Regions from separate parts of the Halomonas rhizosphaerae genome, predicted to be linked through region 2. Evidence: predicted binding sites of a transcription regulator. Region 2 holds the regulator's gene; each other region holds the start of a gene.
The links. Region 2 encodes sigma-54, which starts transcription at its own class of promoters, with help from an activator protein. Its sites were predicted from a motif close to TGGCACNNNNNTTGCTNT; they were not measured.
Positions count from the first base shown of each region.

Region 1: a site for sigma-54 is predicted at 3,761-3,778, ahead of QLQ86_RS19590 (CmpA/NrtA family ABC transporter substrate-binding protein). Genes of this name have one in related genera too.
Region 3: a site for sigma-54 is predicted at 3,710-3,727, ahead of glnL (nitrogen regulation protein NR(II)). Genes of this name have one in related genera too.
Region 4: a site for sigma-54 is predicted at 3,157-3,174, ahead of QLQ86_RS01195 (P-II family nitrogen regulator). Genes of this name have one in related genera too.

Region 1 covers NZ_JASCQQ010000039.1:222,265-227,325, reverse strand. The annotation lists gene cynS (cyanase) at 1-418, opposite strand, end outside; gene QLQ86_RS19600 (ABC transporter ATP-binding protein) at 411-1,373, opposite strand; gene ntrB (nitrate ABC transporter permease) at 1,378-2,238, opposite strand; gene QLQ86_RS19590 (CmpA/NrtA family ABC transporter substrate-binding protein) at 2,240-3,679, opposite strand; gene QLQ86_RS19585 (sigma 54-interacting transcriptional regulator) at 3,965-5,061, shown strand, end outside.
Region 2 covers NZ_JASCQQ010000032.1:11,547-16,607, forward strand. The annotation lists gene lptC (LPS export ABC transporter periplasmic protein LptC) at 1-333, shown strand, start outside; gene lptA (lipopolysaccharide transport periplasmic protein LptA) at 330-860, shown strand; gene lptB (LPS export ABC transporter ATP-binding protein) at 860-1,585, shown strand; gene QLQ86_RS14710 (RNA polymerase factor sigma-54) at 1,728-3,149, shown strand; gene hpf (ribosome hibernation-promoting factor, HPF/YfiA family) at 3,321-3,629, shown strand; gene ptsN (PTS IIA-like nitrogen regulatory protein PtsN) at 3,637-4,110, shown strand; gene rapZ (RNase adapter RapZ) at 4,159-5,061, shown strand, end outside.
Region 3 covers NZ_JASCQQ010000005.1:55,204-60,264, reverse strand. The annotation lists gene QLQ86_RS01745 (CaiB/BaiF CoA transferase family protein) at 1-30, opposite strand, end outside; gene QLQ86_RS01740 (hydroxymethylglutaryl-CoA lyase) at 33-986, opposite strand; gene glnG (nitrogen regulation protein NR(I)) at 1,175-2,587, opposite strand; gene glnL (nitrogen regulation protein NR(II)) at 2,580-3,626, opposite strand; gene QLQ86_RS01725 (hypothetical protein) at 3,852-3,986, opposite strand; gene QLQ86_RS01720 (DUF4124 domain-containing protein) at 4,101-4,697, opposite strand; gene glnA (glutamate--ammonia ligase) at 4,879-5,061, opposite strand, start outside.
Region 4 covers NZ_JASCQQ010000003.1:208,283-213,343, reverse strand. The annotation lists gene QLQ86_RS01215 (alpha/beta hydrolase) at 1-540, shown strand, start outside; gene QLQ86_RS01210 (hypothetical protein) at 537-1,016, shown strand; gene QLQ86_RS01205 (YifB family Mg chelatase-like AAA ATPase) at 1,027-2,529, opposite strand; gene QLQ86_RS01200 (accessory factor UbiK family protein) at 2,603-2,944, opposite strand; gene QLQ86_RS01195 (P-II family nitrogen regulator) at 3,236-3,574, shown strand; gene QLQ86_RS01190 (ammonium transporter) at 3,614-4,864, shown strand; gene glnK (P-II family nitrogen regulator) at 5,018-5,061, shown strand, end outside.

The DNA of each region.
Region 1 (5,061 bases), on a different contig from region 2:
ACTTCCCGCTCAGGGTCAGCAGCACGCGGTCGCCCTTGGGGTCCTCGACCTTGTCGACCTCCATGGTGAAGTCGATGGCGCTCATGATGCCGTCGCCGAACCTCTCCTGGACCACGTCCTTGAGGGTCTCGCCATAGACGCCCACCACCTCGTAGAGGCGGTAGATAAAGGGGTCCTGGGGAATTGCCTCGTCCCAGGCCTTGGTCGGGAAAGTCGTCAGCGCCTCGGCGGCCTCGGCATCGACACCCAGCACGTCGCACAGCTTGTGGGCGACCGCGTGGCTGGCACTGTTCATGCCGTAGCAGGCGGACGCCACCCACACCGGTGACATGCCGACGGCGGAGGCGATGTCGTCCCAGCTCATCTTCTTGCGAGCCTTGGCGGCGAGCAGGGTGTGGCGCATCTCGAGCTTATCCATGATGAGTCTCCTTGAGGGTGATGGTGGCCAGCTTGCTGGCGGGAGTGCGGGATGACGGGGCATCCGCGTTGGTGGTAGCGGAGGCGTCGGGCTCCCCGTCCCGTTCGTCGACCGGGTTGACCGCTCGCGGATAATGCAGGCCGCGCCGGTCGAGGTCGGCGGTGCGCAGCTCACCCGAGCGATTCACCAGGAAATCGACCAGGTAGTTGCGGATTCTGTAGTAGTGCGGGTGCTTGACGATCTCGGCACGCGAGCGGGGGCGGGGCAGGTCGATCTCCACGGCCTCGGCGATGCGCGCCTGGGGGCCGTTGGTCATCAGCAGGATGCGGTCGGCCAGCAGGATCGCCTCGTCCACGTCGTGGGTGATCATGAACACCGTCTGGCGATCCTGGCCCCAGATCTTGACCAGTTCGTCCTGGATCACCCCGCGGGTGAGGGCATCCAGTGCCCCGAAGGGCTCGTCGAGCAGCAGCAGTTCCGGCTTGGTGGCAAAGGCCCGGGCGATGCTCACGCGCTGGCGCATACCGCCCGAGAGCTGGGCGGGCTTGCGGTCGACCACGTCCGCCAGCCCGACCATCTCCAGGTAGGCGAGGCTGTGCTCGGTGACCCGGGACTCGTCCCACGCCCTCCAGCGGGCGCGCACCCCGAACCTCACGTTCTCCAGCGCGGTGAGCCACGGCAGCAGGCTGTAGTTCTGGAATACCACGCCACGCTCCAGGCTCGGACCGTTGATCTCGCGGCCATCCATGATCATCGCGCCGTCGCTCAGGCTGTCGAGCCCGGCCAGGGCGTTCATGATGGTCGACTTGCCGCAGCCGGAGTGGCCGATGATGCAGACGAACTCCCCCTTGTCGAGCTGGAAGCTGACGTTCTCGAATACCGTGAGCGCCTCTTCCCCCTTGGCACCGGGGAAGCGCTTGGCGGCTTGCTGGACTTCCACGAAGGCATGGGTCATGGGATTACTCCTGATAGGTGACCAGTCGGGCGATGGACGACAGCGCCAGGTCGAGCAGCATGCCCACCACGCCGATCATCAGGATCGAGAAGATCACGCTGGTCAGGTCGAGGTTGTTCCACTCGTTCCACACGTAGTAGCCGATGCCGGTACCGCCCACGAGCATCTCGGCGGCCACGATCACCAGCCAGGCGATGCCGATGGAGATGCGCATGCCGGTGAGGATGGTCGGGGCCGCGGCGGGCAGGATCACCTTGAAGGCGGTCTTCAGCGGCGATAGCTCGTGGGTGCGGGCCACGTTGACCCAGTCCTGCCTGACCCCCGCCACGCCGAAGGCGGTATTGAGCAGCATCGGCCAGATCGAGCAGATGAAGATCACGAAGATCGCCGAGGCCTCGGAGTCGCGGATGATGAACAGCGCCAGCGGCATCCAGGCCAGCGGCGAGATCGGGCGCAGCACCTGGATGTAGGGGTTGAGCGCCTTGTACATCAGCGGCGACATGCCGATCAGAAAGCCGATCGGGATGGCGATCACCGCGGCCAGCAGGTAGCCGGTCAGCACCCGGTAGAGCGAGTAGCCCAGCTGAATGCCGATGCCCTTGTCGTTGGGGCCGGCATCGTAGAAGGGGTTGGAGAGCTCCTCCCAGGCCCGCGTGAGGATCTCGGAGGGCGGCGGTACCTTGGCGGTCTCGTCGGCCCCGCCCATCAGCTTCTCGTATTCGCTGAGTTCGGCCCCGCCGCCGCCCAGCGCAGGCACATGGTTGAGCCCCTCCCAGAGCCCCAGCAGCACGGCCAGCATGACCACGGCGAGGATGCCGGCGCGCAGGTTGAGGCTGAACTTCCACTCGGTGGTCGTGCGGTCCATGTCAGCTCCTCCGGATCGCGAAGCTCTCGACATAGGCTTCGGGCTGGGTGTAGTCGAAGGTCTTGCCCATGATTTGGTAGTTGCGCGAGGTTTCCCCGGGCGTCTCGTAGCCCAGTTCGCGCATGACCTTCTCGGCATCGGTGGCCAGGTAGACGTCGCGCGCCACCTGCTGGTAGTCCACATCGCCCTCGATATAGCCCCAGCGCTTCATCTGGGTGAGGATCCACACCGCCATGGAGTGCCAGGGGAAGGGATCGAAGTCGATGCGGTCAGGGACGTTCTGCACGCCACCCAGGCCATCGGCGTAGCGTCCGGTGAGGACCTGCTCGATCACCGTGACCGGCTGGTTCAGGTAGTTGGTGGGGGCGATGGCCTCGGCAATCTCCGAGCGGTTCTCGGGGTTGGAGGAGTACTGGGTGGCATCGATGATCGCCCGCAGCAGCGCGCCGTAGGTGTTGGGGTTCTCGGTGGCGAAGCGCTGGCTGGTGGCGAAGGCGCAGCAGGGGTGGCCGTCCCAGATCTCCTTGGTGAGCAGGTGGATGAAGCCGATTCGCTCGAACACCGCGCGCTGGTTGAAGGGGTCCGGCGACAGGAAGCCGTCGATGTTGCCGGCGCGCAGGTTGGCGACCATCTCGGGGGGCGGGATCACCCGGATCTGGATGTCCTGGTCGGGGTCCAGGCCATGCTCGGCGACGTAGTAGCGCAGCAGGAAGTTGTGCATCGAGTACTCGAAGGGCACGCCGAAGGTGAAGTCCTTCCACTGCCGGGGGTCGCGCTTGTCCTGGTGGTCGTTGTGCAGCACGATCGCCTGGCCGTTGATGTTCTCCACCGCCGGCATGATGAAGGGCTCGGGATTGGAGCCGGCGCCCAGCGTCATCGCCAGCGGCATCGGCGTCAGCATGTGGGCGGCGTCGTATTCGCGGTTGAGTGACTTGTCGCGGGCCACCGCCCAGCCGGCGGTCTTGATCACCGAGACATCCAGGCCGTAGCGCTCGTAGAAGCCCATGGGGTGGGCCATGATGATCGGTGTGGCGCAGGTGATCGGCACGAAGCCGACATCGAGGCGGGTCTTCTCCAGCGGTCCCAGGTCCTCCTTCACGGCGGCCTTGATGGCGTCCATCGGCAGCAGCGTCGCCAGGGCCGCGGCCACGGTGCCGCCGCCCACCAGCTTCATGAACTGGCGGCGATGCATGTCGCTGTGGCCGAACATTCCCCGCACCAGCGCGCTCTCCACCATGCGGTCCAGCATCGCCTCCTGGCCCTGTGGCGTGGCTCGGGCCACGGGGGCCGTCACCTGCGGCGAATCGTCGTGATGGTGCGGGGAGGCGGGTGCCCGTGCGTCATCGGAGCACGCCTGGCAGTCGCAGTGCCGTCCATGGATCAGCGATTGGCGGTGGTCGAAGGGGTTACCCAGACTGTTGTGATCGTTGTTCATGGTCATGTCACGTCGCTCGTGCTGTGGAAGGAGGCGCATGCGCCAGGGTGGTGCATGCCTGGCGCGGCGGGTGTGTTCTCCCAGAACACTGCGAAGCACGTGCCATCACGAGGCGTGATGGAAAAAAACGATAAGAGTCAGAAGGTTGTTTGTTGCGCTGCGAGTCAAGCTCGTCCGGCCCGCCCGTGACGAGATCTCGTCAATCACGAGATCTCGTTGAAAGAATGACGATTTTTCGTCATTGGCCCGGCGCTTGTATGTGCAGGGACATCGCTTGCCGAGGAGCTCTGCATGCCTGCCACCGCCGTCGCCGCACTGCCGTTGTCCCAGCAGGTCTTTGCCCGCGCGCCCCAGGCGCTGGTGGTGGTCGACCCCGTGGCCGACCGGCTGATCTCGGCCAACGAGGCCGCCAGCCGCCTGCTGGGGGACGCGGCGCCCGCGCTGGTCGAGCGCCCCTTCAGTCATTTCCTGGGGGCGACCCTGCCGCTGTGGGTCTGCTTCACCGACGAGGCGCTGAGCCGCTCGTCGGCCTGGTCGGATGACCTGGTGCTCCTCGACCTCAAGCGTCAGCCTCGCCATGTGGAGGTGCAGGCCCAGGTCCTCGACGAGGGGCTGCTGCTGCTGACCCTGGTCGACCGCCAGAAGGCGGAGCAGCGACGCGCCCGGGCCGAGCTGCGCCGCCAGCATCGCCGCGGCCAGGTGGGGTGGGAGCGTGTCGAGCAGGTCTTCGAGCGTATCGAGCGCCAGAACCAGCTGATCCTTGGCGCGGCGGGCGAGGGCATCTACGGCCTGGATGCCGAGGGCCGTACCACCTTCGTCAATCCCGCGGCCGAGCGTATCCTCGGCTGGAGCAGCGAGGATATGGTCGGCCACGGTGCCCACCAGCTGTTTCACCACACCCAGGCCGACGGCAGCCACTTTCCGGTACAGCAGTGCCCGATTCATGCCTCGTTCAGCGATGGCCAGGTGCATCGCGTCGACGACGAGGTGTTCTGGCACAAGAACGGCGAGGCGATCCCGGTGGAGTACACCAGCACGCCGATCTTCGAGATGGGGCGCCTGGTGGGCGCGGTGGTGCTGTTTCGCGATATCCGCGAACGCAAGCGGGCCGAACAGCAGCTGCGTGATGCGCTGGCCGAGGTGGGGTCGCTCAAGCGGCGGCTCGAGCTCGAGAACCAGTACCTGCAGGAGGAGATCAAGGCGGAGCTGAACCACCGGGAGATCGTCGGCGAGAGTGCCGCCGTGTCCCACCTGATACAGCAGATCGCGCTGGTGGCGCCCACCGATGCCAATGTGCTGGTCAGCGGCGAATCGGGCACCGGCAAGGAGCTGATCGCCCGCGCCATCCATGCCGGCGGCACGCGCAGCGATCGTCCGCTGATTCGCGT
Region 2 (5,061 bases):
CGGCCACGAGGACGCCTGCTGGACGACTCGGGTCGTGTCTGGCTGGCCAGTGGCGACCGCGGCACCCTGGGCGCCGGCGGCAACCCGCTGACCCTCTCCGGCGACGCGCGCCTCCTGGCCCCCGCCGAGCGCTGGCAGCTCGACACCGAGGTGCTCCACTTCGACGCCGACAGCGGCCATGCCTGGAGCGACACCCCGGCCCTGCTGCGCCAGCCACCCCAGCGGATGCGTGGCGAGCGCTTCGACGCCTGGATCCATGACAACCGTGCCCGGCTGACCGACAATGTGCGCGGCCACCATCCACCCGACACCCGCGAGGACCCCGAGTCATGACGCGTCCCCCCTTCGCCCCCCTGCTGACCCTCGGCGTCATCGGCCTGCTGCTGGGCAGTACCCCGGCCCTGGCCCTGGAGGGCGATGCCAGTGCCCCGATCGAGGTGGAGGCCGACCGCCTCGACCTCGACGACCGTGCCGGCACCGCCGTCTACACCGGCGACGTGGACATCCGCCAGGGCAGCATGCAGCTGACCGGCGCCCGGGTGGAGATCCAGCGCAACGACCAGGGCCAGCTCACCCGCGCCACCGCCACCGGCGAACGCGCCTACATCGAGCAACAGCCCGCCCCGGACGAGCCCCTGGTCCGCGGCTGGGGGCGCACCATCATCTACCACGTCGCCGAGCGGCGGATCGAGCTGATCGACCGGGCCGAGCTGCACCAGGGCAGCGACACCTTCGACGGCGGCTACCTGGAATACTTCCTCGACCGTCGGGTGGTCCAGGCCCGCTCGGATGCCGAGGGCGTCGATGACCGCCAGCGCGTGCGCATGACGCTGGAACCCGAGCAGCAGGACGGCCAGTGATGAAGACCCTGAGCGCCCTCCACCTGGCCAAGAGCTACAAGCGCCGCCGGGTGGTGCAAGACATCAGCCTCTCCATCGAGCAGGGCCGGATCGTCGGGCTGCTCGGCCCCAACGGCGCCGGCAAGACCACCTCGTTCTACATGATCGTCGGACTGGTGCGCGCCGACGCCGGGGAAGTCCATATCGACGACCTCGACCTCTCCACGGCGGCCATGCACGAGCGGGCACGGGCCGGCATCGGCTACCTGCCCCAGGAGGCCTCGATCTTCCGCAAGCTGTCGGTCGCCGACAACATCATGGCGATCCTCGAGACCCGCAAGGACCTCGACCGCGCCGGGCGCCGGGCCCGGCTCGAGCAGCTGCTCGAGGACTTCCACGTGACGCATATCCGCGACAACCTCGGGATGAGCCTCTCCGGGGGGGAGCGCCGGAGGGTCGAGATCGCCAGGGCCTTGGCAACGGAACCCGCCTTCATCCTGCTCGACGAGCCCTTCGCCGGGGTCGACCCCATCTCGGTGGGCGAGATCAAGGGCATCATCCGCCAGCTCAAGGCCCGCGACATCGGCGTACTGATCACCGACCACAACGTCCGGGAGACCCTCGACATCTGCGACACCGCCTACATCGTCGGCGATGGGCGCATCATCGCCGAGGGCGATGCCGAGGCGATCCTCGCCAACCAGCGGGTCCGCGAGGTCTACCTGGGCGAGGACTTTCGTCTCTGACCGCAATCAACTGATATGCTTGTCGTTATTCCGCGACGGCATGAAGATTGCGGATGGCACGATTGTTGCAGATTTTGTGCTTGCAAGCCTCCCGACCAGCGGCTAGGGTTGGGGTTTTCGGCGAGTCGAGGGCACTCCTCTCATGGCCATGAAGGCGTCCCTGCAGCTGCGCGTCGGCACCCAGCTGACCATGACCCCCCAACTGCAGCAGGCCATCGCGCTGCTGCAGCTCTCGACCCTGGACCTGCGCCAGGAGATCCAGCAAGCACTGGAGTCCAACCCCATGCTGGAGGTCGAGGATGACTTCGGCGAGCAGGCGGTGAGCGAAGCGCCCGACGAGGAGTGGGCCAGCGAGATCCCCGACGAGCTCAGCACCGACAGCGACTGGTCCGACACCTACCAGGACCTCGGCACCGCGCCCGCCGGCGGCAGTGGCGAGGGCCCGGACTTCGAGCGCCAGGCCTCGGGCCAGAGCCTCCAGGGGCACCTGGCCTGGCAGCTGGCCATGACCGACCTTGACGCACGCCAGCAACGCATCGCCGAGAGCCTGATCGACGGCGTCAACGGCGACGGCTACCTGACCCAGCCCCTGGAGGAGATCCGCGACGGCCTCCGAGCGCAGGGCCTCGAGGGCCTCAAGACCCGCGAGGTCGAGCAGGTGCTGTTGCGCCTGCAGCAGTTCGAGCCCACGGGGGTCTTCGCCCGGGACCTGCGCGAGTGCCTGATGCTGCAGCTGGCCACCCTGCCCGACGACACCCCGCTGTTGCCGCAGGCCCGCCGCCTGGTCCGCCAGTTCCTCGAGGCGCTCGCCGGCGACGACCGCCGCCTGCTCAAGCGACGGCTCGGCCTCGACGACGACGCCCTGGACACGGTGATCGAGCTGGTGCGTTCGCTGGACCCGCGCCCCGGCAGCGGCTTCACCGACAGTGACGGCGCCTATGTCATCCCCGACCTCATCGCCCGCCACACCCGCGATGGCTGGCAGGTGGAACTCAACCCGGAGGCGATGCCGCGGCTGCGCATCCAGCCCGACTATGCCGCCCTGATACGACGGGCGGACAAGAGCGAGGACAACCAGTTCCTCAAGGACCACCTGCAGGAGGCGCGCTGGCTGATGAAGAGCCTGTCCAGCCGCAACGACACCCTGCTGCGGGTGGGCCGCGAGATCATGGTGCGCCAGCTCGACTTCCTGGAGCACGGCGAGGAGGCGATGAAACCGCTGATCCTGGCCGACATCGCCCAGGTCGTGGAGATGCACGAGTCGACCATCTCGCGGGTCACCACCCAGAAGTTCATCCACACGCCGCGCGGGATGTTCGAGCTCAAGTACTTCTTCTCCAGCCAGGTGGGGGGCAGCGGCGAGGGCGACGCCCACTCCAGCACCGCCATCCGGGCACGCATCCGCAAGCTGATCCAGGACGAGCCCCCTCGCAAGCCCCTCTCCGACAGCAAGTTGGTCACCCTGCTCGATGAGGCCGGCATCAGCGTCGCGCGACGCACCGTCGCGAAGTACCGCGAAGCGATGGGCATCCCCTCCTCCAGCGAACGCAAGCGGCTGCGTTGAAGGCCTCTCGCTGGCGCTCCCGCGGCCCCCGGACTTCTTCCTCCCACACGGACGCAAGCGGTTGAAATGACGCCGGTCATGCGCCTCTCGAATCCCCTCGTCCGAGGGGGTATGCAGGACAGCAAAAAGGGTTACAATCGACCCATAACCCGACAGAGCAAGGAGCGTGTCATGCAAGTCAACATCACCGGCCATCATGTGGAACTGACCGACGCCCTGCGTGACTATGTGCAAGAAAAGCTCGCCCGCGTGGAGCGCCACTACGACAACATCACCAACGTGCAGGTCACCCTCTCCGTGGAGAAGGAGCGCCAGCAGGCGGCCTGCACCCTGCATGCTGCCGGTGCCGATCTCCATGCCGAGGCCATGGAGAACGACATGTATGCCGCCATAGATGCCCTGGCCGACAAGCTCGACCGCCAGCTGGTCAAGCACAAGGAAAAGGCCCAGGCCCGCGCCCAGGGCGCTGGCGCCCGCTGATTTCGTCATGACACTGGACGCCATCCTGCCCCCCGAGCGCACCCTCTTCGATGTGCCGGGGGGGAGCAAGAAACGGGTGCTGGAGTTCTTCAGCACCTTCATCGCCCAGAACACCCCGAGTCTCGACAGTCAGGAGGTCTTCAGCCGTCTGATCGGGCGCGAGCGACTGGGCAGTACCGGTATCGGCAACGGGGTCGCCATTCCCCATGCCCGCAACCCTCACTGCAAGGCCCCCATCGCCGGTTTCCTCAAGCTGGCGGAGCCGGTGGACTTCGACGCCATCGACGGCGAGCCGGTCGACCTGGTGTTCGTGCTGCTGGTGCCGGAGGAAGCCGACGAGGCTCATCTGGCCCTGCTCGGCCAGGTCGCCGGGGTGATGAACGATGCCGATACCCGTGCCCGGCTGCGTCACAGCACCAGCCAGCGCGAACTCCATGAGCGCCTCACGGAGGCGATCCGACGACAGGCCCCGGCCGGCTGATCCTTCCCCCTCGGGCCTGCCCGGCCATCCCACGACCAGGAGACCCGCATGCAGCTTGTGATCATCAGTGGCCGGTCAGGCTCCGGCAAGTCGATCGCGCTGCAGGCGCTGGAAGACCTGGGCTACTACGCCATCGACAACCTGCCGGCCATGCTGCTCGGTGCGCTCGTCGATGAACTGCAGGATGACCGCTCGCTGCGCTCCTCGATCGCCGTCAGCATCGATGCCCGCAACCTGCCCGCCGCCCTCGAGCGCTTTCCCGAGCTGCTCGAGGAACTGCGTGGCCGCCGGGTCGACTGCCAGGTGGTCTACCTGACCACCGACGCGCGCATTCTCCTCGAGCGCTACTCCCATACCCGCCGCCGACACCCCCTGACCCGCGGCAGCGACATGACCCTCGCCGAGGCGATCGATACCGAGGAGCAGTCTCTCTCCGAGATCCGCGACCTCGCCGACCTGGTGATCGACACCACGCGGCTCTCGGTGCACGAGCTCCGGGGGCGCATCACCGATCAGGTCGCCGGCCACCGGGCCGAGCGGATGACCCTGACCGTGGAATCCTTCGGCTTCAAGCGCGGGGTGCCACTGGACGCGGACATCGTCTTCGATGCCCGCTGCCTGCCCAACCCCTACTGGGATCCGGCGCTGCGCGATGCCACGGGACGCGATCCCAGCATCATCGCCTTCCTCGACGGCTACCCGATCGTTGCCGAGATGCTCGACGACATCCTCGCCTGGGTGGAGCGCTGGCTGCCACACTACCAGGCCAGTCAGCGCAGCTACCTCACCGTGGCCATCGGCTGCACCGGCGGCCAGCACCGCTCGGTCTACCTGGCCGAACGCCTGGCCGACCGGCTGGCGAACCGGCACGACGGGGTGCGGCTACGCCATCGTGAACTGGGGGTGCAGATCACCCTCCCCGCCGGCCAGGAGATGGCCGAGGACAACCCC
Region 3 (5,061 bases), on a different contig from region 2:
GCCGGCGGCGGGAGATGGGTGGTCGGACATCCTCAGCCCCTTGCGGTGGGAACGGCGGAGCAGTCGCCAAGGGTCAGGCGCGGCCCGGCCCTGGAGACCTGGGCGGGGAGCGGCCGCCCCATCAGGCGGGTGGCCAGTCGGCCGGCCTCGATCAGGCCCTCGAGGTCGATGCCGGTCTCGATGCCCATCTCCTCGAGCAGGTAGACCAGGTCCTCGCTGGCGATGTTGCCCGACGCCCCCGGGGCGAAGGGGCAGCCGCCGAGTCCGCCGATGGCGCTCTCGTAGCGGTCGACGCCCAGCCAGAGCCCCTGCATGACGTTGGCCAGGCCGATGCCGCGGGTGTTGTGGAAGTGCAGGGTCGGCGACAGCGAGGGGGCGACCTCGCGCAGGTGGCGGACCCGTTCGGTGACCAGCGGCGGGGTGGCCATGCCGGTGGTATCGCCCAAGGACAGTCGGGTCGCGCCGAGGTCGGCGAAGTGGCGGGCGATACGCCCCACCACGCGGACGTCGACCTCTCCCTCGAAGGGACAGCCGAAGGCGGTGGCGATGGCGCCGCGGACCGCGATGCCGCTGCCCTCGAGGCGGCGGGCGACCTGCTCGAAGGCCGCCAGGGAGTCCTCGATGCGACAGTTGACGTTCTTGGCGTTGTGGGTCGCGGAGGCAGAGACGAACAGCACGACCGAGTCGACCCCGGCTTCCAGGGCCCGCTCGGCACCGCGCAGGTTAGGAACCAGCGCGGAGAAGTGCACATCCGGCGTACCGCGCAGGGCCGACACCAGCTCGGCGGCATCGGCCAGCGCCGGCACGGCCCGCGGGCTGACGAAGGAGGTCAGCTCGAACTGCCTGACGCCTGCCGACACCAGGGCCCTGACCAGCCTTGCCTTGTCCCCGGTGGGGAGCAGCACGGGTTCGTTCTGCAGGCCGTCGCGCGGGCCCACCTCGGTGACCTGGACACGCGCCGGAAGCGCTTCGGGTGCGGCGGGCATGGGGCGTCCTGCTGAATGATAGGTTGCTTATGCCTCGACGCTACGGCAGCGCCATCACGCGCAACAATGCGCCTTTCGTCCTAGGCCGTCAGGGTCATTCCTCCACCGCCAGCGGGCGGCTTGGCCGCTTGGCCGCTTGGCCGCTTGGCCGCTTGGCCGCTTGGCCGCTTGGCCGCTTGGGACCAAGCCTACTCCCCGTCGGCCAGTGCCGGCAGCAGCGTCTTCAGCTTTCTCGTCAAGGTATTACGCCCCCAGCCCAGCAGCTCGGCGGCCTCGCCCTTGCGACCCCCGGTGTGCTTGAGCGCCGTCTCGATCAGGATGCGCTCGAAGTCCGGGACGGCCTCCTCGAGCAGGTGGGTGTGGCCGGCGGCCAGCGCCCGGTCGGCCCAGTCGCGGAAGGCGGTGCGCCAGTCACCGGTATTGCCCTCGGCGGCGCCGGGCTCACGCAGCTCCTGCGGCAGGTCCTCGACGAGCACCTCGCGGCCGGACGCCATTACCGTCAGCCAGCGGCAGGTGTTCTCCAGTTGGCGGACGTTGCCCGGCCAGGGCAGCCGGGTGAAGTGCGCCTCGGCCTCGGGGGTCAGCACCTTGACGTCGGTGGCGAGCTCCTTGGCGGCCTCGACCAGGAAGTGGCGTGCCAGCCGCGGGATGTCCTCCCGCCGCTCGGAGAGCCGAGGCAGGTGCACGCGGATCACGTTGAGGCGATGGAAGAGGTCCTCGCGGAAGCGCCCGTCTTCCACCAGGGTCTCCAGGTTCTGGTGGGTGGCGGCGATGATCCGCACATCCACCTTCACGGAGGTGTGGCCGCCCACGCGGTAGAACTCGCCGTCGGCCAGCACCCGCAGCAGGCGGGTCTGGGTCTCGGCGGGCATGTCGCCGATCTCGTCGAGGAAGAGGGTACCGCCGTCGGCCTGCTCGAAGCGCCCCTGGCGCTGGGCGGTCGCGCCGGTGAAGGCGCCCTTCTCATGGCCGAACAGCTCCGACTCGATCAGGTCCTTGGGGATCGCCGCCATGTTCAGGGCGATGAACGGCCTGCCGGCCCGCGGACTGTGCTGGTGCAGCGCCCGGGCCACCCGCTCCTTGCCGGTCCCCGACTCGCCGTTGATCAGCACGGTGATATGCGAGTGTGACAGCCGGCCGATGGCGCGGAACACCTCCTGCATGGCCGGGGCCTCGCCGATGATCTCGGCGTCCAGCCCCTCGGGCACGCTGACCGGACGACGCCGCTCGCGGGCATGAGCCACGGCCCGTCGCACCAGGGCCAGGGCCTCGTCGACGTCGAAGGGCTTGGGCAGGTACTCGAAGGCGCCGCCCTGATAGGAGGCCACGGCGCTGTCGAGGTCGGAATGGGCCGTCATCACGATCACCGGCAGCTCCGGATGGACCTCGCGCACCTTGGCCATCAGGTCCAGGCCGTCGATCCCCGGCATGCGGATATCGGTGACCAGCACGTCCGGCGGCGCCTCGAGCAGGCGCTCCAGGGCACGATCGGCCCGGTCGAGGGTCTCGACCTCGAGGTCGGGCTGGGCCAGGGCACGCTCCAGCACCCAGCGAATGGCGCGATCGTCGTCGACGACCACCACGCGTGCGACATCAGTCATGGCGCTTCTCCAGCGGAATCAGCAGTCGGAATTGGGTATGGCCGGGCTCGGACTCGCACTCGATCAGTCCCTGGTGCTGGTGCAGGATCGACTGCGCGATGGAGAGCCCCAGGCCGCTGCCCTCGGCGCGACCGGAGACCATGGGGTAGAAGAGGGTCTCGCGCAGCGACTCGGGAATGCCCGGGCCGTTGTCGATGATCGCCACCTCGCAGACCAGCCGGTGGCGCTCGGCCCCCAGGGTGAACTGGCGGCGGGCGCGGGTCCGCAGCGTGAGCCGCGGCGAGGCGATACCGGCCTCGGCCATGGCCTCCACGGCATTGCGCGCCACGTTGAGCACGGCCTGGATCAGCTGCGACTCGTCCCCGGCGAGGTCCGGCAGGCTGGGGTCGTAGTCGCGCTCGATCCATACCCCCGGCTGCTCGACGATCAGCAGCGAGCGGACCCGCTCCAGCACCTTGTGGATGTTGAGCGGCGCGTGGCGCATCACCCGGTTGGGGCCCAGCATGGAATCGACCAGGTCACGCAGCCGGTCGACCTCCTCGATGATGATGCGGGTGAACTCCTGCAGGCCGGGGTCGTCGAGGTCACGCTCCAGCAGCTGGGCCGCGCCGCGGATGCCGCCCAGGGGATTCTTGACCTCGTGCGCCAGCCCCCGGGCAAGCACCTTGATGGTCTCCTGGCGGGTCTGCAGCGCCTCTTCCCGGGAGATGCGCAGCAGCCGGTCGCGGGGCTCCACCTCCAGCAGCAGCTCGTCGGCGGAGAGCGGCGAAACGGTGTAGTCCACGGTCAGCACCTCACCGGTCACCAGGGTCAGGCGTGCCTCGCGCTGGGTGAAGGGGTGAAACTCGTCGCGGGCCTTGGCCAGCAGCTCGCCGACCTGCTCCCCGCCATCCACCAGGGAGGGCAGGGGAAGCCCCTTGAGGCGACTCAGGCTGATCGCCAGCAGCGCCTCGGCGGCCGGATTCATCCAGCGCAGTCGCAGCTCGCCATCGAGCAGCAGCACCGACGTGGTGAGGTGTTCCATCAAGCGTTGGTACATGGGGAGGTCCTGCCAGGTCCGATGGTGCCCCCCTTCGGGAGGCGCTTTCAGCAGCTAATGCAAGAAGCTTTTGTAAGAAGCTCTTTGCAAGAAGCGCGCCACCCCATGGGGCACGGCATGGCGCCTTATCGGGGCAGGGTCGCACCCGCATTGCGCACCATTTTAGTGCACAGCGTCGCCGAGCGCCCATCGTCGTGCAGCAGGGCCGGACAGCGAACGGGAGGGTCAACGCTCCTCGGGCGGGAAGGCGCGGGAAGGATGACGATGGGGCGGGTATGCCTTGCGTTCGCCATCGGGGTCGCGCGGGATATCGTCGTCGCGCAACCGCTCCAGGTGCTCGAAGGCGCGGCCCTCGCTCACCCGGTCGGCATGACCGAAGGCATCGCCGCGACCCGCGTCGCGGGGCGGGGGCTCGCGACAGGGCCTGTGGGTACCGTCCGGACACAGCGGCCGATGTGGCCGGCGAAGGGGAAGCTAATTGCTGCCCGGATTGTTGGGGTTCTGGGGCAGGTTGACGCTGGCCCGCTGCACGTAGAGGGTCACCGGCGACGTGCGGTGGCGCACCGCACCGCTGGCATCCAGCAGCTCGGCCTGCAGCACGTGTTCCCCGCGCTCCAGGTTGTTGAGCATGAAGGTATCGGTGTGCATCGCCGACTGGCTGACCCGGCCGTCCACCAGCAGGCGCACCCGATGGTCCTCACGCAGGTCCGGCTCGATGCCCAGGATCACCTGGACGTTGCCGGCGGCTCCGGTCGGCAGCGTCTCCTCCTGACTCGGCGAGCGGATGCCGAAGCTGTCGTAGGGCATGAAGGGTTGCCCCGGGCCGGCAGAGGCCCCACCTTCACTCTCGCCGCCACCACCATCGATCACGGCCGGCGACTCCGCCTCGCGGACCTCGCCACGGCCGGGCACCACGGTGAGTGGCTTGAGGTCGACCTCCTCGCCGCCACGTTCCGGGTTGTCGGTGAACACCGCGTTGCCCTGGGCGTCGGTGGTGCGATAGATAGTCTGGGCCTGAGCCGCGAGGCTGACCGAGAGCCCCAGCGCCAGGATCACGAGTGCCTTGTTCATGCCTACCCCCTGCGTCGTCGCCGCCGCCCGACGGCAACGGCCATGAGAGACTGCATCATCCCTTTCTTGGATAGTGTATGAAAGAAAGGGGTTCCGCCATGGCGGAACCCCTTCTTTCGCTCAACGCGCGTGACGGCGAGCCACGCCGGACCGGCAGGCCCGGGTGGCCGGCCGCCCGCGATCAGCAGCTGTAGTACATGTCGAACTCGATCGGGTGCGTGGTCATGCGGATGCGCTCCACGTCCTCGCTGAGCAGCTCGATGTAGGCATCGATCATCTCGTCGGTGAACACGCCGCCCTCGGTGAGGAAGCCGCGATCGGCATCCAGCGCCTCCAGGGCCTGGTCGAGGCTGTGAGCCACGGT
Region 4 (5,061 bases), on a different contig from region 2:
AGCACCGGGGCGGCGATTCTCGCCACCGACGCCCTGACCCGCGGCGACGATGGTGCCTGGTCGGGCCTGGCGCTGCTGGCGCCGCTGGTGCGTCCCTGGGGCTGGAACCAGTCGAGCTGGCTGCACCGCCTGGTGGGCCCCTTCGTGGAGTCGATCCCGCGCAAGTTCCGCGCCAACTCCACGGATGCCGACTTCGCCGACTTCCTGCGCGAGGGCGACCCCCTCCAGGCGGACCGCCTGGCGATGGACTGGGTGGGGGCCATGCGCCGCTGGATGCCGCAGCTGCTGGCGCTGCCACCGAGCCCGGTTGCCACCCTGATCCTGCAGGGTGAGCAGGACCTGACGGTAGACTGGGAGTGGAACCTCGAAGTGCTGGCGCGCAAGTTCCCTAACGCCGAGATCCATCGCCACCCCGAGGCCCGTCACCATCTGGTCAACGAGGCGGAGCCGATCCGTCGCGAGTTGTTCACGGTGCTCGACCGCTTCATTGCCCGACTGGAACCGGCCGACACCTCGCCCCGGGAGACGACCTCGCCATGAAACCCCACTTGCCCCTGCTGCTGGTGACCCTGCTTGCCGGCTGTGCCGCTGCCCCGGAGCAGCCCGCCACCCTGCGCCAGGCCCTGTTCGGGCTTGGCGAGCGCGCCGCCGAACGGGTCACGGCGACGCCGCCCATGCCCAGACCGGCGGCCGACCAGGTCCTGCTGCTGGCCAGGCCGGAGGTCGACCCCGACCTGGGGCTCGGCGAAGAACGCGTGCTCGAGAGCCTGACCCGTGCCCTGCTGGCGGTTTCAGACGGCCCCCAGGTGCTGGAGTGGCGGGACGCCATGGCCGAGGGGGGCGGCGACAACCAGTGGCGCCTGGAAAGCCGACTCGAGGCCGACGGCCCCCGGCTGCAGCTCTCCGACCGCGAGCTGCTGCCCTATCGACTGAGCCTGGAGCTGCGACGCGCGGGGAGCGACGCGCCAGAGTGGGGCAGCGAGATCAGCGGGGCCCTGGACGCCACCGCCCTCTGAGCGGATTCCCTCACCCCTTGAGCAGGCGATCGAGCTGGCGGTAGCCGATCGCCTCGATCAGCTGGTCACGCCCGGGACGCGCCTCGCCGGCCAGGTCGGCCAGGGTCAGGGCCACCCGCAGGACCCGGTGGTAGGCCCGGGCCGACAGCTTGAGACGCTCCAGCACGCCGGCCAGCCAGGCGCGATCCGTCGCCTGCAGGGCGCAGGCCTCCTCCAGGGCCTGACCGGCCAATTGCGCGTTCAGCGCGCCGCGGGCCGCCTGACGCGCCCGGGCCGACAGCACCCGCTCGCGCACCACCGCCGAGGACTCACCCGGTTCACGGGAGGTGAGCTGCTCCGGGGCCAGCGCCGGCACCTCCACCTGCAGGTCGATGCGATCGAGCAGCGGTCCCGAGAGGCGCGCCTGGTAGCGCTGGATCTGGGCCGCCGTGCAATGGCAGGCCTGGCGCGGGTCGCCCAGGTGGCCGCAGGGGCAGGGGTTCATGGCCGCCACCAGCTGGAAGCCGGCAGGGTAGCGCCGCTCGTGGCTGGCCCGGGCGATATGGATCTGCCCCGACTCCATGGGTTCGCGCATCACCTCCAGCACATGCCGCGGGAACTCGGGCAGCTCATCGAGGAACAGCACCCCGCGGTGGGCCAGGGAGATCTCGCCGGGCCGCGGCCGGGAGCCGCCACCCACCAGGGCCACGGCGCTGGCGGTATGGTGCGGGGCACGGAAGGGGCGCACGCCCCACTGCTCGGCATGCGAAAGCCCGCTGACCGAGCGGATCGCCGCCACCTCGAGGGCCTCCTCCTCGGAGAGCGGCGGCAGGATCCCCGGCAGGCGGCTGGCCAGCATGGTCTTGCCGGTCCCGGGAGGACCGGCAAACAGCAGGTTGTGCCCGCCGGCCGCGGCCACCTCCAGGGCGCGCCGGGCCTGGTGCTGGCCCCGTACCTCCGCCAGGTCGGGGCCCGCCTCGGGTGTCGGGACGACGCTCGATGGCCGATGGGGCGCGATGGGCGCCTGACCCAGCAGGTGGGCCACCACCTCCAGCAGGTGATCCGCGGGCAGCACCTCGAGATCGCCGGCCAGGGCCGCCTCGTCGGCATTGGCCTGCGGCACGATCAGCCGCCGGCCGGCGCGGCGTGTCGCCATGGCCAGCGGCAGGACGCCGGTCACCGGGCGCAGCCGACCATCCAGGGCCAGCTCGCCGGCGCATTCGACGCCCGCCAGCGCCTCGGGCGGTACCTGGCCGGAGGCCACCAGCAGGCCCAGGGCGATGGGCAGGTCGAAGCGCCCCCCCTCCTTGGGCAGGTCGGCGGGCGCCAGGTTGAGGGTGATGCGCCGCAGCGGGAAGTCGAAGCCGGCATTCACCAGGGCACTGCGCACCCGCTCGCGGCTCTCCTTGACGGCGGCTTCCGGCAGGCCCACCAGGGTCATGCCGGGCAGTCCATTGGCCAGGTGCACCTCGACCAGCACCTCGGGCGCCTCGAGCCCGAGGCCGGCCCGGGTGTGGATGATTGCCAGCGTCATCGGCGATCCCTCGCAGCCCGTCTGACCTCAGGCTAGCCCAGGCCGCCGGGATCCGCCCGGCGCCGGCCGGGGATCAGCGGTCGGTCTCGCCAGCGCCGGCATCCTCCTCGGGGCTCGGCGCCTCCGGCAGCGCGCCCGGGGGCTCACTCGGCGCCGCCTCCCGCGACGCATTGCTGTCCAGCGCCGCCTCGAGGGCCGCCACCTGCGTCTCCAGCGCCTCGACACGCGCCCGGGTACGCTGCAACACGTCCATCAGGATGTCGAAATCCTCCCGCGAGACCAGCTCGAGGCGGTCGAAGGCGCCCTTCACCACTTGCTGGATACCCTTCTGCACCTCCTCCGGGGCCTGGGAGGCGCCCTGCAGGCGATCGCCGATCTGCTGGGCCAGGCGGCTGATGCGATCATGGCTCACCATGGTGTCTCTCCTGAATCGTGATGGGATGCCTGCCCACAGGATACGCAAGGCCCCCGCCCGGCGCATTCCCCACCGCCGCCCTCTTGTGGGGCATGCGCACCACGACCGCGCACCACAACAGGGCAGTCGCGACCACGCGGCGGTTGCCCGTGTCGGAAACTCCCCCCGCCTCTCACCTCATGACGCTGATATCAAAGCCATATTCCGGAACATGGCACGGTTTGCGCTTGGGCAGGGCAGCCACCCATCGCGCGGCATCACGCCGCCGACATCCAGCAGGGGAGATCCGGGATGAAGCTGATCACTGCCATCATCAAGCCGTTCAAGCTCGACGACGTGCGCGAGGCACTCGCCGACAACGGCGTTCAGGGCATCACCGTCACCGAGGTCAAGGGCTTCGGTCGCCAGAAGGGCCACACCGAGCTCTACCGCGGTGCAGAGTACGTCGTCGACTTCCTGCCCAAGGTGAAGGTCGAGGTCGCGGTGGACGACTCACGGCTGGAGACGGTGCTCGATGCCATCTGCAGCGCGGCCAACAGCGGCAAGATCGGCGACGGCAAGGTCTTCGTCACGCCGCTGGAGGACGTCATCCGCATCCGCACCGGTGAGCGCGGCGCCGATGCCGTCTGACCGACGCCCCCTTCCCATTCCTGACGTGGAGAGACCCTCATGGTCGAATTACCGGAGCTGAGCTACGCGCTCGATACCTTCTACTTCCTGATCTGCGGCGTCCTGGTGATGTGGATGGCCGCCGGCTTCTCGATGCTCGAGGCGGGCCTGGTACGCTCCAAGAACACCGCCGAGATCCTGACCAAGAACATCGCGCTGTTTGCCATCGCCTGCACCATGTACCTGCTGGTGGGCTACTACCTGATGTACTCCAGCGGCGCAGGCGGCTTCCTGCCCAGCCTCGGCGTGCTGATCGGTAGCGAGAACGGCGTCGACGCGGTGCTGGCCGGCGGTGACGATGCCCCCTACTACTCGATGCGGTCGGACTTCTTCTTCCAGGTCGTGTTCGTGGCCACCGCCATGTCCATCGTCTCCGGTGCCGTGGCCGAGCGCATGAAGCTGTGGTCCTTCCTGGCCTTCGCCGTGGTCATGACCGGCTTCATCTATCCGGTGTCGGGCTACTGGACCTGGGGCGGCGGCTGGCTGGCCGAGGTCGGCTACTCCGACTATGCCGGCTCCGGCATCGTGCACCTGGCCGGCGCCGCCGCGGCCCTGGCCGGCGTGCTGGTGCTCGGTCCGCGCAAGGGCAAGTACGGCAAGGACGGCAGCATCTACGCCATCCCCGGCGCCAACCTGCCGCTGGCCACCCTGGGCACCTTCATCCTGTGGATGGGCTGGTTCGGTTTCAACGGCGGCTCCGAGCTGAAGATGTCCGACGTCGGTTCCGCCAACAACGTGGCCCAGGTGTTCGTCAACACCAACGCGGCCGCTGCCGGGGGCGTGATCGCCGCCCTGGTCCTGGCCAAGCTGTGGTTCCGCAAGGCCGACCTGACCATGGCCCTGAACGGTGCCATCGCCGGCCTGGTGGCCATCACCGCCGACCCGCTATCGCCCAGCGCCCTGGGTGCCGTGCTGATCGGTGCCGTGGGTGGCCTGCTGGTCGTCACCTCCATCGTCGTCCTCGACAAGCTCAAGCTCGACGACCCGGTGGGTGCCATCTCCGCCCACGGCGTGGTGGGCATCTGGGGCGTGCTGGCGGTCCCCTTCACCAACGCCGAGGCCGGTTTCGGCCCCCAGATCATCGGCATCCTCGGGATCTTCGTCTGGGTGTTCGTGGCCAGCCTGGTCGTCTGGCTGATCCTCAAGGCCGTGATGGGCATCCGGGTCACCGAGGAGGAAGAGTACGAAGGCGTCGACCTGGCCGAGTGCGGCCTGGAGGCCTACCCCGAGTTCAGCGCTTCCAAGAAGTGAGGCAGGCCCCAGAGTGAGCTGGCGTGCTCCTCCTGGCCCCCTTCGGGGGGCCTTTTTTATTCCTCCCGCACCGGGTGTATGCTCTGGCACAATGAACGTAGCAGGGGTGGCGGCCAGCGCCACCGACCAACGGACACGACGAGGATCAAGACCATGAAACTGGTGACCGCCATCATCAAGCCGTTCAAGCTCGACGA